Regions from separate parts of the Paenibacillus sp. NPDC057934 genome, predicted to be linked through region 3. Evidence: riboswitches for the same ligand, from Rfam matches in the RefSeq annotation. Region 3 holds a riboswitch; each other region holds the start of a gene.
The links. A riboswitch is a leader RNA that binds a small molecule or an ion and turns the genes downstream of it on or off. The one in region 3 is predicted to bind cyclic di-AMP.

Region 1: linked by a shared signal. The riboswitch ahead of ACFVRY_RS28105 (resuscitation-promoting factor) and the one ahead of ACFVRY_RS11880 (hypothetical protein) in region 3 are both predicted to bind cyclic di-AMP.
Region 2: linked by a shared signal. The riboswitch ahead of ACFVRY_RS19785 (TrkH family potassium uptake protein) and the one ahead of ACFVRY_RS11880 (hypothetical protein) in region 3 are both predicted to bind cyclic di-AMP.

The regions. Positions count from the first base shown of each region.
Region 1 is NZ_JBHVPB010000018.1:47,223-51,659, forward strand. Features, by position in the region: gene rnmV (ribonuclease M5) at 1-489, opposite strand, end outside; gene ACFVRY_RS28105 (resuscitation-promoting factor) at 664-1,827, opposite strand; cyclic di-AMP (ydaO/yuaA leader) riboswitch at 2,111-2,339, opposite strand; gene ACFVRY_RS28110 (TatD family hydrolase) at 2,539-3,309, opposite strand; gene ACFVRY_RS28115 (HD domain-containing protein) at 3,364-4,437, opposite strand, start outside.
Region 2 is NZ_JBHVPB010000008.1:263,789-268,225, forward strand. Features, by position in the region: gene ACFVRY_RS19775 (LysR family transcriptional regulator) at 1-666, shown strand, start outside; gene ACFVRY_RS19780 (potassium channel family protein) at 735-1,400, opposite strand; gene ACFVRY_RS19785 (TrkH family potassium uptake protein) at 1,415-2,752, opposite strand; cyclic di-AMP (ydaO/yuaA leader) riboswitch at 2,867-3,044, opposite strand; gene ACFVRY_RS19790 (GntR family transcriptional regulator) at 3,314-3,697, shown strand; gene ACFVRY_RS19795 (ABC transporter ATP-binding protein) at 3,697-4,428, shown strand; gene ACFVRY_RS19800 (hypothetical protein) at 4,425-4,437, shown strand, end outside.
Region 3 is NZ_JBHVPB010000004.1:452,773-457,209, reverse strand. Features, by position in the region: gene kdpB (potassium-transporting ATPase subunit KdpB) at 1-232, opposite strand, end outside; gene kdpA (potassium-transporting ATPase subunit KdpA) at 293-1,969, opposite strand; gene kdpF (K(+)-transporting ATPase subunit F) at 2,028-2,099, opposite strand; gene ACFVRY_RS11880 (hypothetical protein) at 2,231-2,650, opposite strand; cyclic di-AMP (ydaO/yuaA leader) riboswitch at 2,856-3,042, opposite strand; gene ACFVRY_RS11875 (hypothetical protein) at 3,039-3,338, opposite strand; gene ACFVRY_RS11870 (hypothetical protein) at 3,575-3,877, shown strand; gene ACFVRY_RS11865 (GerAB/ArcD/ProY family transporter) at 4,147-4,437, opposite strand, start outside.

The DNA of each region.
Region 1 (4,437 bases), on a different contig from region 3:
GCCAAACATTGCAAGCCGCTTGAAGAGTTGCTTGCCGTTGCAGTACCCAATGCCAAGCAGATTGCCTAGCAGCATCCTTCTCTGAGCGGCCTGTGGGTGCACCAGCATGCCTGCCGCCATTAGGTCATCCAGCCCTATCAGGGCTGGTGCGCCCTCGAAGGACGTATGTACATGCGCCAGCGCGTGGCGGATCGCCTCAGGTGCAGCATTTTCGACGCCAATGTCACCCTTACGAGTAGCATCCTTCTCGGGGATGAAGGCATGCTTGCAGCCTGGAACCTTGCTTGAAACGATCTTGCGGATACGCTCCCCCGCATGGTCAGGATCCGTTAGAATAATCACACCCCGCCGTTCCATGGCGAGCGCGATTTTGGCAATCACCTTCTTGTCCACCGCGGAGCCGCCAGTCTCGATGGTATCCGCCTGAACCGCTCGCTTGATGGCTATCGTGTCGCTCTTGCCTTCGACAACGATTACTTCCTTGATCATAAGTGTTTACTCCTTCTCGTAAACGCAAAAAGAAGAGGATTCGCTCCCCTTCTTTTTGGCTAAAGAATGTATAAGTGATGAGCGGTAGCTCTGCGATCATTTCCTGAGCACAAGTTATTCTTAATTGCTACCCTCACTATAGCTGATTCAACCTAATTTTGCAAAAGCTCAGACTTAGTTAAGCTCTGGTTTTACAGGTCCGATCACATACACAGCACGAGACTTGCGTCCGAAATTACGTGCATGGTTCAGCGAATCGTAGTAGACATCCACCTTATTGCCTTTGATAGCGCCACCAGTATCTTCTGCACGGCGGAAACCCAGGCCTTCGATATATACCCACCAACCGATAGGAATTACATTAGGGTCCACTGCAATCGTACGTCCTTCCGTTACGCGTGTGCCGGAGGCGGTACGAGTTCCAATGCCCGGTTCTTCTGAAGAATAAGCAGTCATCGAGACGTTCTTGATTAATTTCTTGTATTCAAAATTGACGCCCGATTTAGTGGCGACATTACTGCTCTTGGCACTGGTTTTTGTTGAAATGGTAGCATTAGCTGTTTTGGAAGTTGTTGTTTGGGCCACTGTTACAGGTTTTGGGAGAGGCTTTGTGCCAACGGCGATAATTTTGTCTTTGGTCACCGTCTGCACTTCTTTCCCAACCATACGCATGGAAGCCAGTTCACCGTCTTGATAAACCTTTTCGATGTGCTGGATCATGACGCCTGGTGCGCCCGCCTGTGCCACTCTGACTGTTCCCTTGGTAAGGGAGGGGTCTGCCGTCTTGATGACTCGATATGGCAAGTTCGTTGTCCGCTGTACAGTTTGTTTGTTAATGCGGACAATCTTGATATCCATATTGGCAGAGATAGTGGTATCTAGCGAAGGGAAAATCTTATCATGGCCTTCGAGGGCAATACCCAGCTTCTTGATGGCCTGACCGATTGTTTTCTCGGTCGTATAAAAAATCTTTTTTGCACCATCCGCAGAAAGACTGAATGGCTGCGCACGGTTAATTACGACACGGTCGCCGTCTTTTATTTCATCACTAAGGCCTATAGATAGTTGATCATGCGGCTGCAGCGAAATTTGCTCTTTTGCTAGTGCATCACTGAGAATCGCTTCACGCGTTTCCAGAGACTGCGTTTTCCCGTCTATTACTAAAGTGATCTGCTTGCTGCTTTGACCGTGCACGTACAGCAGAATGATCAGCGTGATCAAAATCGATAACACGCCGGCAAGTGAAAGTACGCGAAAATTCACTTGTTCCCACCGTAAAGCGTAAGACCTGCTGGATGATTGCGAATCATGGGATACTTCTGGTTGGAATACGCCCATTCTCTCCATCCTCCTTACATAGCCCCGTCGTCAGCTGTATACCAAGATGACTGTCATCATTCGGACGAAACTATTCGAGATTGTCACAGGACACGCTATTTGCAATACCTTTGCGTCTCCTGCTCATGGATCGCCTGCCCGGCATAGTGCTCCCCCCACATCTGTTATATAACAGTATGCAGGGTACATTCGCATTATTCAAAATAAAAGAAGCCTAAAAGAGTTCTATGAGGACTCTTTCGTGGCTTCTCCGATGTTAGAATACGCGGCTTATGCACGAGGTTTCCTCTCTTACTTTCGCTTACGGGGTTAGCTGTCGGGTTCGGACGAAAGAGAGACGCCCTATCTTGGGTCACCCGCTCACGGCGGTTGCCCTTAAATTCACCCCAAAGACCACGTGAAGAAATCAAATAGTGTCTGCGGCATTCTATGCTGTGCTTGTGGTACTCTGCATGCGGCAAAACAATATTGGTTCCCCCGTTCTCCATACGGAGACTCAGCGAGACGATCCATGATAGCGTGGGCTGTCACTGTAACAACAGCTCACTGCACTGAAAAGATGATATCCTTTTTTGATGCATGTTGTAAAGGACGATTCAACCACGTTTACGCAAATATATGGTTAAAATATTGTAATATTCGGCTGTTTTTTTATTAAAAAAGTTTAATACATCGGCTATCCTCTATTTTTCACCGTGTTTTCTCCCGATTTCACTCAATGCCAAATCGTTCCAGCGCGTTCGCATACGTAATTTCAGCCAATTCCTCCCAAGTTATCCCTTTAATTTCTGCCGCAGCTTCTGCCACCAACTTGACATGAGCGCTCTCATTTCGCTTCCCGCGGAAGGGGTGTGGCGTCAGATACGGGGAGTCTGTTTCGATCAACAAACGGTCCAGTGGCGTCTGCGCCAGCACCTCTTTGGGAACCCTTGCATTCTTGAACGTTATCGGTCCTCCGAAGGATAAATGGAACCCCAAATCCAAGCACATTTTCGCTGTCTCCCAGCTGCCGGAGAAGGAATGCATTACACCACCAACCTCGTTAGCCTTCTCCTCGCGGAGAATTCGTACCACGTCCTCATGGGCATCTCGATCATGAATACAGATAGGCATCTTCAGCTCACGGGCTAGTCCGATCTGCTTACGGAAGACCTCATGCTGCACGTCCTTAGGAGAGGTATCCCAGTAATAATCGAGACCGATTTCACCAATGGCGACAACCTTCTTGTGACTACACAGCGAGGCGATCCAATCGAGGTCCCCCTCCTTCATGTCAATCGCATCCTGCGGATGCCATCCCACGGCTGCATAAATATAATCATACGATTCGGCGAGCTGCATCGTGGTTGGAATCGTCTCCCGGTTAAATCCGATATTGATCATTTTGCTGACACCGGCCTCCACCGCACGGGCAATGACCTGTTCACGGTCCTCGTCGAATTGCGGAGCATCCAGATGGGTATGTGTGTCGAATAAGTACATGTACTGTTGTCCTCCCGGTCTTGATTTCTATGTTCAAAGATAACTATTTAATCTTTATTTCGCGAATATTTCAGCAATGGAGTCAGGCAGTTTTGAAAGCGCCTTATTCAGCTTGTCTTGTGGAAAATATAAGTGATATCTTCCACGGTGAATGCCGCTGATGGAACGAATAATGTCTGAAACTTCCGAAATTTCACGCAGCCGATCCTTCCGGTCAAGCAGCAATATTTGGTTGCTGTCAAAACCCTCTCCCGGACGAAACACATCATACGGAAGGTCTGACGGAAAATCAATTTCCAAATCATATTCCGGGTTCAGTCCCGCTCCGGCAAAACTGCGGCGAATTTCGTCAATCGTCTCCGGATCGAGGCTCTCCATCTCCACATATTTATACAGTTTACGATGAATAAACCGGCTACACAAGTCGCTTAGCAGCCCATCCTCCTCCAGTGTCCATTGCATGAAGGCTGTCTGAACTAGCGCCTCATCTAGCAGCAAATACTGTTCCACTGTCACTTCTCCCTGAAGCAAGTCACCCAGCGGATGAATCATAAATTTAAAATTATACCCCTCTAAATACAGCTCTTTAGCCCGGCGGAAAATCTGTCGTAAAATAATTTCAGAACTCCGGGTTACCGGGTGGAAATATACTTGCCAGTACATTTGATACCGCGACATCAAATAGTCCTCTATCGCATGCATTCCTGATTCCTTAACTACAACTCTTCCATTGTAGGGACGAAGCACCCGCAGAATTCGATCGATGTCAATCGTGCCGTAGTTTACGCCGGTGTAATAAGCATCGCGCAGCAGATAATCCATCCGGTCAGCATCGAGCGGACTGGACACCAAATTGACAACAATTTCGTGCTCATAGGTTTTAGCGATAACTGAAGCCACTTTCTGAGGAAAATCTTCCTCTACATCCCGCAGAATATTGGTGATTTCTGTGTTCTCCAGAATGATCCGGCACGTCCAGTCCTCATGGTTCATTTCAAAAGCTTCTTCTATAGAATGGGAGAACGGACCATGCCCCAAATCATGAAGCAGCGCTGCACAGAGCGTGAGCAATCGTTCTTCCGGAATCCAGCCTTTATATCCACTTCGCTCAAACTGGGAAATAATTCG
Region 2 (4,437 bases), on a different contig from region 3:
GCGCTCTCAAAGTTCAAAGAAGGCGAACCTCAGCTTGTTACGCTGGGGGCCAGCCTGACCACGCTGCAGACTACACTGCCGCCGCTGGTCAACACCTACATGGAGAAGTATCCCGCTGCCGAACTGAAGCTGATTACTGGCAAGACGCATGAGATCGTCTCCTCGGTCAGCGAGGGCAAGTGTGATGTAGGGATTATTGCTTCCTCCATTCAGGAGCCTGGGCTACGCTGTATTCCGCTCTTCGAGGATCAGCTCCGCCTGGTGGTTTCCAGTCAGCATCCTCTTACGCTCCTGCCCAAGCTAAGCATGGACCATCTCTCACGCCTGCCGATGATCCTGTTCTCGAAGGGAACCTGGTACCGCCGCCTGACCGACGACCTGTTCCAGCGTTGCGGTATTGATCCCGATGTGCGTATGGAAATTGATTCTTTCGAGGCGATCGTCCGGCTGCTGCCGACGGCCAAGACCGCGGCACTCTTGCCCAAATCCTATCTGCGTCCCGAACTGCTTAATGGTAGCGGGCTCGTCTCGCTGCATATCAAGGAGTTGGAGCAGACCCAGCGGACGACCTGTCTGATCTACCGAGACGGCGGTGGGCTCAGCGGTGCTGCCCGGTCACTGGTGCAGGTGACAGAAGAAGTGTTCCTGCCAAAGCTGGCCGATTGAGAAGAGGCCTTTGGTCTTAAAAAAACCCGCCTGCGGACAAGCCGCAGACGGGTTTTTGGGATATATAATTACAGGTTAACCGCTTCTTCCTCAAATTGATCAATACCCTCATTGGAGCCGATGACGACCATAATATCACCTTCATGCAAGGAATCCAGCGCAGTCGGAGCGACGATAATTCCACTCTCCCTGTTGATGGCGATGATACTACATCCGTATTTGGCACGGGTATTCAACTGAGACAAACTCTTACCATCCATGCACGATGGAACATTCATCTCGACGATTTTATAATCCTTGGATATTTCGATATAATCCAGCAGATTGGGAGTAACCAACTGGTGAGCCACCCGAATCCCCATATCCCGCTCCGGGAAAATCACCCGGTCCACACCCAGCTTGGTCAAAGCACGTCCATGAAGAATAGATATGGCTTTGGCTACCACCTGCTTGACGCCAAGTTCCTTCAGCAGAATGGCTGTCAGAATACTACGCTCCATATTATCGCCAATGGCTACAATGCCGCAGTCGAAATTTCTGACACCGAGCGAACGCAAAATGCCCTCGTCTGTGGCATCCGCCATCACCGCATGGGTGAGCTTGTCACTCATCTCCTCCACCCGTTCTTCCAGATGGTCCACGCCGAGCACCTCATAGCCCATATCCATCAGCTCAAGCGCCAAGCTTGAACCGAACCGTCCCAGCCCAATTACTACAAATTGCTGTGGTTTCATCTCCCGATAACTCCTTATCCAATAATCATTTTGCCTTCCGGATACTGATACAATGGTTTACCCTGTTTTGGACCAAGTGCGTAGGCCAGCGTTAATAGTCCCAGCCTGCCAGCAAACATGGTGAAACAGATGAGGATTTTGCCAACTAACGACAGCTCCGGCGTCAATCCCATGCTCAGCCCCACAGTCGCGAAAGCCGATGTCGTCTCGAACAGAATCTCTAAAAAGTCGCGTCCCTCGGTCGTCGAGAGCACCATAGATACAGTGACAATCAATAGGAGAGCGAGCAAGGTAATGGTCAGTGCTTTGAACACCCGCTCCTGCGCCAGCCGGTAACGGAAGAATACAATATCCTCACGCCCACGCAACATAGAGATTACGGCACCAATCATGAGCGTAAAAGTCGTTGTTTTGATCCCGCCACCGGTAGAACCGGGAGAAGCACCGATAAACATTAGAATCACAATAAAAAATTGCGTGGCCTGACGCAGCCCGGAAATATCCAGCGTATTAGCCCCAGCTGTACGGGGTGTGACAGACTGGAAGAATGCAGACAGTATTTTGCCGCCAATGTTCAAGGAGCCCATGCTCCGCGGATTCGTAAATTCAAATACAAAAATCACGAGCGTCCCCGCCAAAATCAACGCTGCGGTTGTGGATAATACAACCTTGCTGTGCAGCGACAACCTGCGCTTGCGCCGGTAATCGACGATATCGGCAATTACGATAAATCCAAGGCCACCAGTGACAATCAGGAACATAACAATCAGATTCACTACAGGGTCATTTACATATCCCATCAGGCTACTGTAATGCCCGAACAGGTCAAAACCTGCATTGTTGAACATGGAAATGGAGTGGAACAGTCCAAAATAAATCGCCTTGCCGAGCGGCATATCAAACGCCCAGCGTATCGACAGCAGCAGTGCCGCACTCCCCTCGATCATGAGTGAATAGATCAGTACTCGGCGGATGAGCCGTACAATGCCTTCCATCGAGCTCTGATTCATGGCCTCTTGTAGGATAAGCCGGTCGCGCAGCGAGATTTTCCGCTTTAACACCAGAGCAAAGAGCGTTGCCATCGTCATGAAGCCCAGGCCGCCAACCTGAATCAGGAGCATAATGACGGTCTGCCCGAAAAGGGAGAAATACGTACCGGTGTCCACGACTACCAACCCGGTAACGCAGGTAGCAGAAGTTGCTGTAAATAGCGCATCTATAAAATTTAATGAATGTCCCGACCGACTGGAAACCGGAAGCATCAGCAGCAGCGTGCCAATCAAAATAATCGCCGCAAAACCGAGTACCAGCGTCTGGGGCGGGGAAAGCTTCAATATTGTGAAACGGTTCAACTTGGGGAATGGCGGAGCCAAATCCTCACCTCTCACTATAATAAATTGACGGTGTATGCCATTAGAATGCCAAACAAAAAAAGCACTGGAACACCAATGCCTCTACCCCTTGGTTCCTGCAGTGTTCTGAAGCCTACGAGGTTAGCTGACGGATTCGGGCGGCTGCAGGCTGCCCTATTCGTTCCCGGAACGAAATTCACCCCTGAAGATCGGCGCTCAAACTTACGTCTGCAAGCACCTTTCACTTCTTATGGTTCCCCCGTTTTCAATTGAAATTCGGCTTATATCTAATTGCATTCAAATTATATACGTTCTGTCCTGACATCACAAAGACACTATTAAGTATATTTGGATAAAATAATGTCTTAAAGAGAGACCGCGAACGCAGGAGACCCTGTTCTCATTCCTTTTCCGTGACTTGCCTGTGATTGCATCGTTTTTCACGGTTTCATGAATACGTAGAACTTTTAAACCTTGAAATTGTATGGTGAGAAATGATACACTACATACAACAAGTGTATGATCCATACCCATACACATTATTCCTACTAGGGGGTAGACATGGAAGAATCTTTGGAGCTGCTGCCACAGCAATTTCAGATCAATCCCTCGCGTCCCATCTATGAACAATTCGTCGAAGCCATCCGGGGCCGGATTGTTACTGGTCTCATCCCACTTGGCTCGCGTCTGCCATCAGTCAGGGACTTGGCCGCCGACCGAGGCGTGAATCCCACTACAGCTGCAAGAACCTATCAGGAGCTGGAGCGAATGGGCCTGATCGTCACCTATCGTGGACAGGGTACCTTTGTTACGAGAGAACAGGATGTCATCGGGGAGGCCCGCAAGGAAATGATCCTGGAGGCCGTGCGACAATTTAAAGCTGCGGGTGACAGCCTGGGGCTATCAGTTGAGCAGATGCTGCAATTTGATAAGGAGGAATCTTGATGCGTATGAATAACGATATTTCTGCACTGCCAGAACACACGGCCGCCGTGCAATGTCAGAACCTAACCCTCCACGCGAGGAAAAAAACAATTCTGGACGACGTAAGTTTCCATATTCCCCAAGGCAGTATCACGGGACTGCTCGGTCCTAACGGTGCGGGTAAGTCTACCCTATTACGTCTGATCACCGGACTGGCTACACCAGACTCCGGCTCCGTGAAGATTTTCGGCGAATCTGCCGGTGTAGAGCGTCTAGGACAATTATCCCTGCTGCCGGACCGCAGCAGCCTGCCTGGATGGCTGACTGTAGGGCGCTGGCTTCACTTTGCTGAAGGCATATATCCCGATTGGGACAATGTGAAGGCAGAGCAGCTAATGGGTCAGCTTTCCGTTAAGAGGGAATCCCGTATCTCAACCTTATCCCGCGGGGAAGAAGCCAGACTGCAACTGCTGACCTGCCTGTCCCGCAAAGCTCCGTTAGTCATACTCGATGAGCCCTTCACTGGCGTGGACCTTATTTCCAGAGAGGAAATTGCGTCCACAGTTGTGGGCGAGATGGCTGATGGTGAGCGTACCTTTTTTATTGCTACGCATGATATCCGGGAAATGGAGCTACTGTTTGACCGCCTCATTCTAATCGGTAACGGACGGATTCAAGGTGTTGAGGATGTGGAACAGCTCCGTAAGTCCGGTCAGTCCGTTGAATCCCGTTACAGGGAAGTGTTCGCATGACAACGCTTA
Region 3 (4,437 bases):
GAACGGTAAAGAGCAAAATGCAGAATACCGTAATGTTAAAACCCATCGACTGCTCGGCATGAAAATATCCGGGAGCCAGCACCATAAGCAGAACGATGATGGTACCAATCTCGACTACGAACATTACCGGATTCTTCAGCAGAGTTACCGGGTTCAGCTTCACAAAACTATCCTTCACAGCGCTGAGGAGTATCGGTCCGGTCAGCAGCTTTTTTCTTTTCGCAGTACTCATCTTGTTCTCCCTCTCTTTCTAAGCTTCGCTTAAGCAAAGCCTGCCATGGACAGCCACTGCTTACCGCAAGGTCAAGTACTCGGCAACCGGCCCCAGCACAATGACTGGCAAAAAGGTTAGCGCACCGATGATCAGAACGGTACCGATCAGAATACCTGTGAACAAGCCGTTGTCTGTGCGGAAGGTTCCGGTAGTCTCTGGCACAGTGTTCTTGCGGAGCAAGGACCCGGCAACCGCCAGCATAGCGATAACGGAGACGTATCGGCCCAACAGCATGACGATCCCGGTCGTTATATTCCAGAAGGAGGTATTATCCACCAGTCCCTCAAAGCCAGATCCGTTATTGGCGGCCGAGGAAACATATTCATATAACACTTGGGTCATCCCGTGAAAGCCCGGATTGGTTATCGAGCCTTTACCTAGCTCTGTCAGGAAGGCTCCCGCGGTCGGTACCAGGATAATAAGCGGGTGAATCAGGATCGCGATAGCGATCAGCTTCATCTCTCTGGCTTCGATCTTCCTTCCGAGGAATTCCGGGGTTCTGCCGACCATGAGTCCGCACAGGAAAACACCCATAATCGCATACATCAGCATATTAATCAGCCCTACACCCTTACCGCCAAACACATTGTTCAGCATCATAAGCGCCAGCGGCGTAATCTCACCCAGCGGTGTCAGCGTGTCATGCATATTGTTAACACTGCCTGTGGTCGCCGCGGTTGTCACCGTAGTGAACAGGGAGGACTGTGGAATCCCGAAGCGAACTTCCTTGCCTTCCATGCTACCCTGTGAGGACTCGATGCCCAAGGCGTTGATCGCCGGATTCCCACGGGTTTCCGCATAATAGTTCAGCCCCAGCAGCAGCACGAAGAGCGTCATCATCGCGGTGAAAATCACCCAGCCCTGGCGTTTGTTTTTGGCAAACAAACCGTACGTATACGGAAGTGCTGCGGGCAGCATCCACATCGAAAGAATCTCCAGCACATTCGTAATCGGACTTGGATTCTCGAACGGATGTGACGAGTTGGCCCCGAAGAACCCCCCACCGTTTGTTCCGAGATGCTTGATCGATTCCAGGGAAGCCACAGGCCCTATCGCAATGTGTTGCGCCTGGCCCTCAAGTGTTGTGACTTCAAGCGTAGGCTTCAGCGTCTGCGGCACATGCAGGCCCACTAGAATCAGCGTTACCAATAATGCCAGCGGCAGAAAGATCCGCACATGCGCTTTTACAAAGTCTTCAAAAAAGTTCCCCACCGATTCCCGCCCGGTGATTCCTCTGACAAACGCTATCGCTACGGAGAAGCCGCTGGCAGCAGAGGTGAACATCATCATCGTAATCACAGCCATTTGCGAGAAATAGGACAGACCAGTCTCTCCGCTGTAGTGCTGAAGATTCGTATTTGTCATAAAACTGATTACAGTGTTGAACGTGAGCGTCTGCTCCATATCAGAAGTCCCATTTGGATTAAGCGGCAGGCCACGCTGCACTCGCAGAATAATATAACTAAAGGCTACCAGCACGATATTCGTTAAAATGAAGCTTAACGCGTATTTCTTCCAGGACATTCCTTCCCGTTGCTTCAGCCCAATTAGGCGGTAGATACCATTCTCTGTACGCCCAAACCATTTGTCTGTACGGTTAGGCTCGCCAGAGAATACATGATACACATAGGTGCCCACTGGCTTCACCAGAAGCAGAAGGATTAAGATAACTACGACCATTTGCAGAGTGCCCATGAATGTCCCTCCTTAGCAAGACTTCTATTTCTGTTGTCATTCCTCGCATCAGATGTAGCTAAAATTTCTCCGGGTGAATCAGCGCATATACCAGATAGATGAATAGCAGCAAGGTCACCGCAATAATCACAATCACCGCTCATTCCCCCCTGCATCCCGGGCTACACCCGAGCACCATTGAACAAATCCATAGAACAAGCCGTATATAACGACCAGCGCAGCAATCATATACAAATCCAGCATCGTTTCCCGCCCCTTTGTTTATCCCTGATCACGGGATGATTTATCCGCCAAAAAAATGGCATCCCCGCTATGGGAATAGATGACATAACTTGCACCCAGTCTTTTATAGACCAATCTAGGGTTCAAGGAGGATGTGATGACAAAGATGGGCTGTGTGGTCCAGGCCCGGCACATCTGGATGTAACGGCAGCATAGCGTAAAGCTGCTCTCGAACAGATACACCTTGCCTACAGGAAAAGATGGACGAAACCACGTTTTCTGATGGCGAGTATCTACTAAAACAGTGTTCTCAACTCCCAGTTCCTCTAAACGGGCCTTCTCCTCTTGATTGTTCGTTAACCCTGCTACCTGGACGCCTCTAAATTTTAAAATCTTGATAAAATGCTCTCCAGCTTTTGTTGGTGCGCATACCAGCACATATTCCATCTGATCCGCCATATCTCTTATCCCCTCCTGCTCTTGTACAACAACAAGGAGGCAACGAAAATCTCCGAAAGGAACATGACCTATCGTCATTTTCGGACACAGCCATGTCTGGCTGTGTCACGTCACCAGACGCTGCCTTACAAGCGTTTTGCTTATAAAAGCACAGCAAAAAACCACAAAGGATCTCCTCTGTGGCTCGCTAACGGTCACATTGCACTCATCCTCTCTCCATACGCTTACGAGGTTAGCTGACGGATTCGGGCGGTGAGAGTCGCCCTACCCGTATAAATGCATACTTGATGCATCCATACAGGATTCACCCCTTAACCGGCTCCGACTCTCACATCGGCTGCCGATTGTTGGTTCCCCCGCTTTCCTTGACGGAAATTAAGCGGATCAACTATTCAGTTGTGGTTGAAACAGATGTAATCATACTCTCATGCTGGAATTTTTGTAAAACGCCAAGGATGCCAAAATAATGCATAAAGAAAACCCTTTTCATATCAGGTAGCGCTTTCTTGATATTCAATCTCTCTATATCTCTTATTTTCACGTTTTTGTCACGATTATCGAAAATTTTAGGTAGATGGGGATTCTTTTTCTCCAAAGGACGGAATTTCAGGTTTTTCGCCCGTTTTCCGTTCAAAAATGAAAAACGATGCTTGAGGGAGATAGAGGCCTCATAACGTGCAATAAACATGCTTTTACTCCCCTTTCTCTCCCTTGGTTGCTGAAATTCCGTGGATAGACGTTACTATGAAAGATTTTCTCTTTTTACAAAAGAAAGCGGTGCGGCGTATGATTCGGATTATGATCACACCGCCTGAAGCGGGTGTGCTTTGGCGTATTGTGGTGTGATAACAGCGATCATAGCTATATTGCTACCGACACTCATCACATCCCTCTGCAAATCATGGGAATCGGGGAGGGTCCAAGGTGGAACTAGAACAACAACACAAGCTGACACGAATAGAAATCTTTGCTGTCCCTGCTTCCGGGGCTATCCAGAGCTGGCAACCGAGCCAGTTCGCAATGGTGCAGACTGCCTTGCAGAATTTGCAGGCAATTTTGTACCCGCCTGTCCTTTCCGGAAAGTTCCAGCAGGAGAATCAAAAGCCTAAGCTGCTCCATCTGTCCGTGGAACAACTTCCTGGAGCATCCTCATTGCCACCAGCATGGATCAGCCTGGACACAGGCTGGCTGGTGGAACACTCCGTCGCCTATTATTCCATTCTGTAATGTCAACATTCTTCCACTCCGAAAGGAAGGTGCGCACCATGCACACCCCTTTGTCCACAATATCAGCAGCCCCCGTACCGCCCGCCGCATACCTGGCGGGCGAGCCTGGACAGCCGGCATACGACCGGCTTGTCCTCTCCGCACTGCGCTACGGCTTGGGCCTTCCCTTGGCGGACATTGGTGAGATTCTCCATCTCCCCGTCCCTGAGCTGAAGATGCAGCTAAGAGCCCTGCGCGAAGACATGTGCACGGCTCACGATTCTTTCCCACTACTTGCTTAACAACGTTTTACCCCTAAATTTATATACAACATAAAGCATCAGCGGAAGGATTAAAGCACAGGTGAAGTCCCAGAAGATATAGTAGTCGACAATATAATCGAAATAAACGGTATTGGTCGTGATGGCAAACGCCAATCCAAAGACAAGCATGCCGCCAGGAATAGACAACGGACGATAATCACGTAGCTTGAAGAGTTGCGCGGTCCCGAGCAGGAAAGCATAGAAGTCCAGAATTGTTTTGAAAAATGTAGATAAAATCCAATTGATAGCCAGGATAGC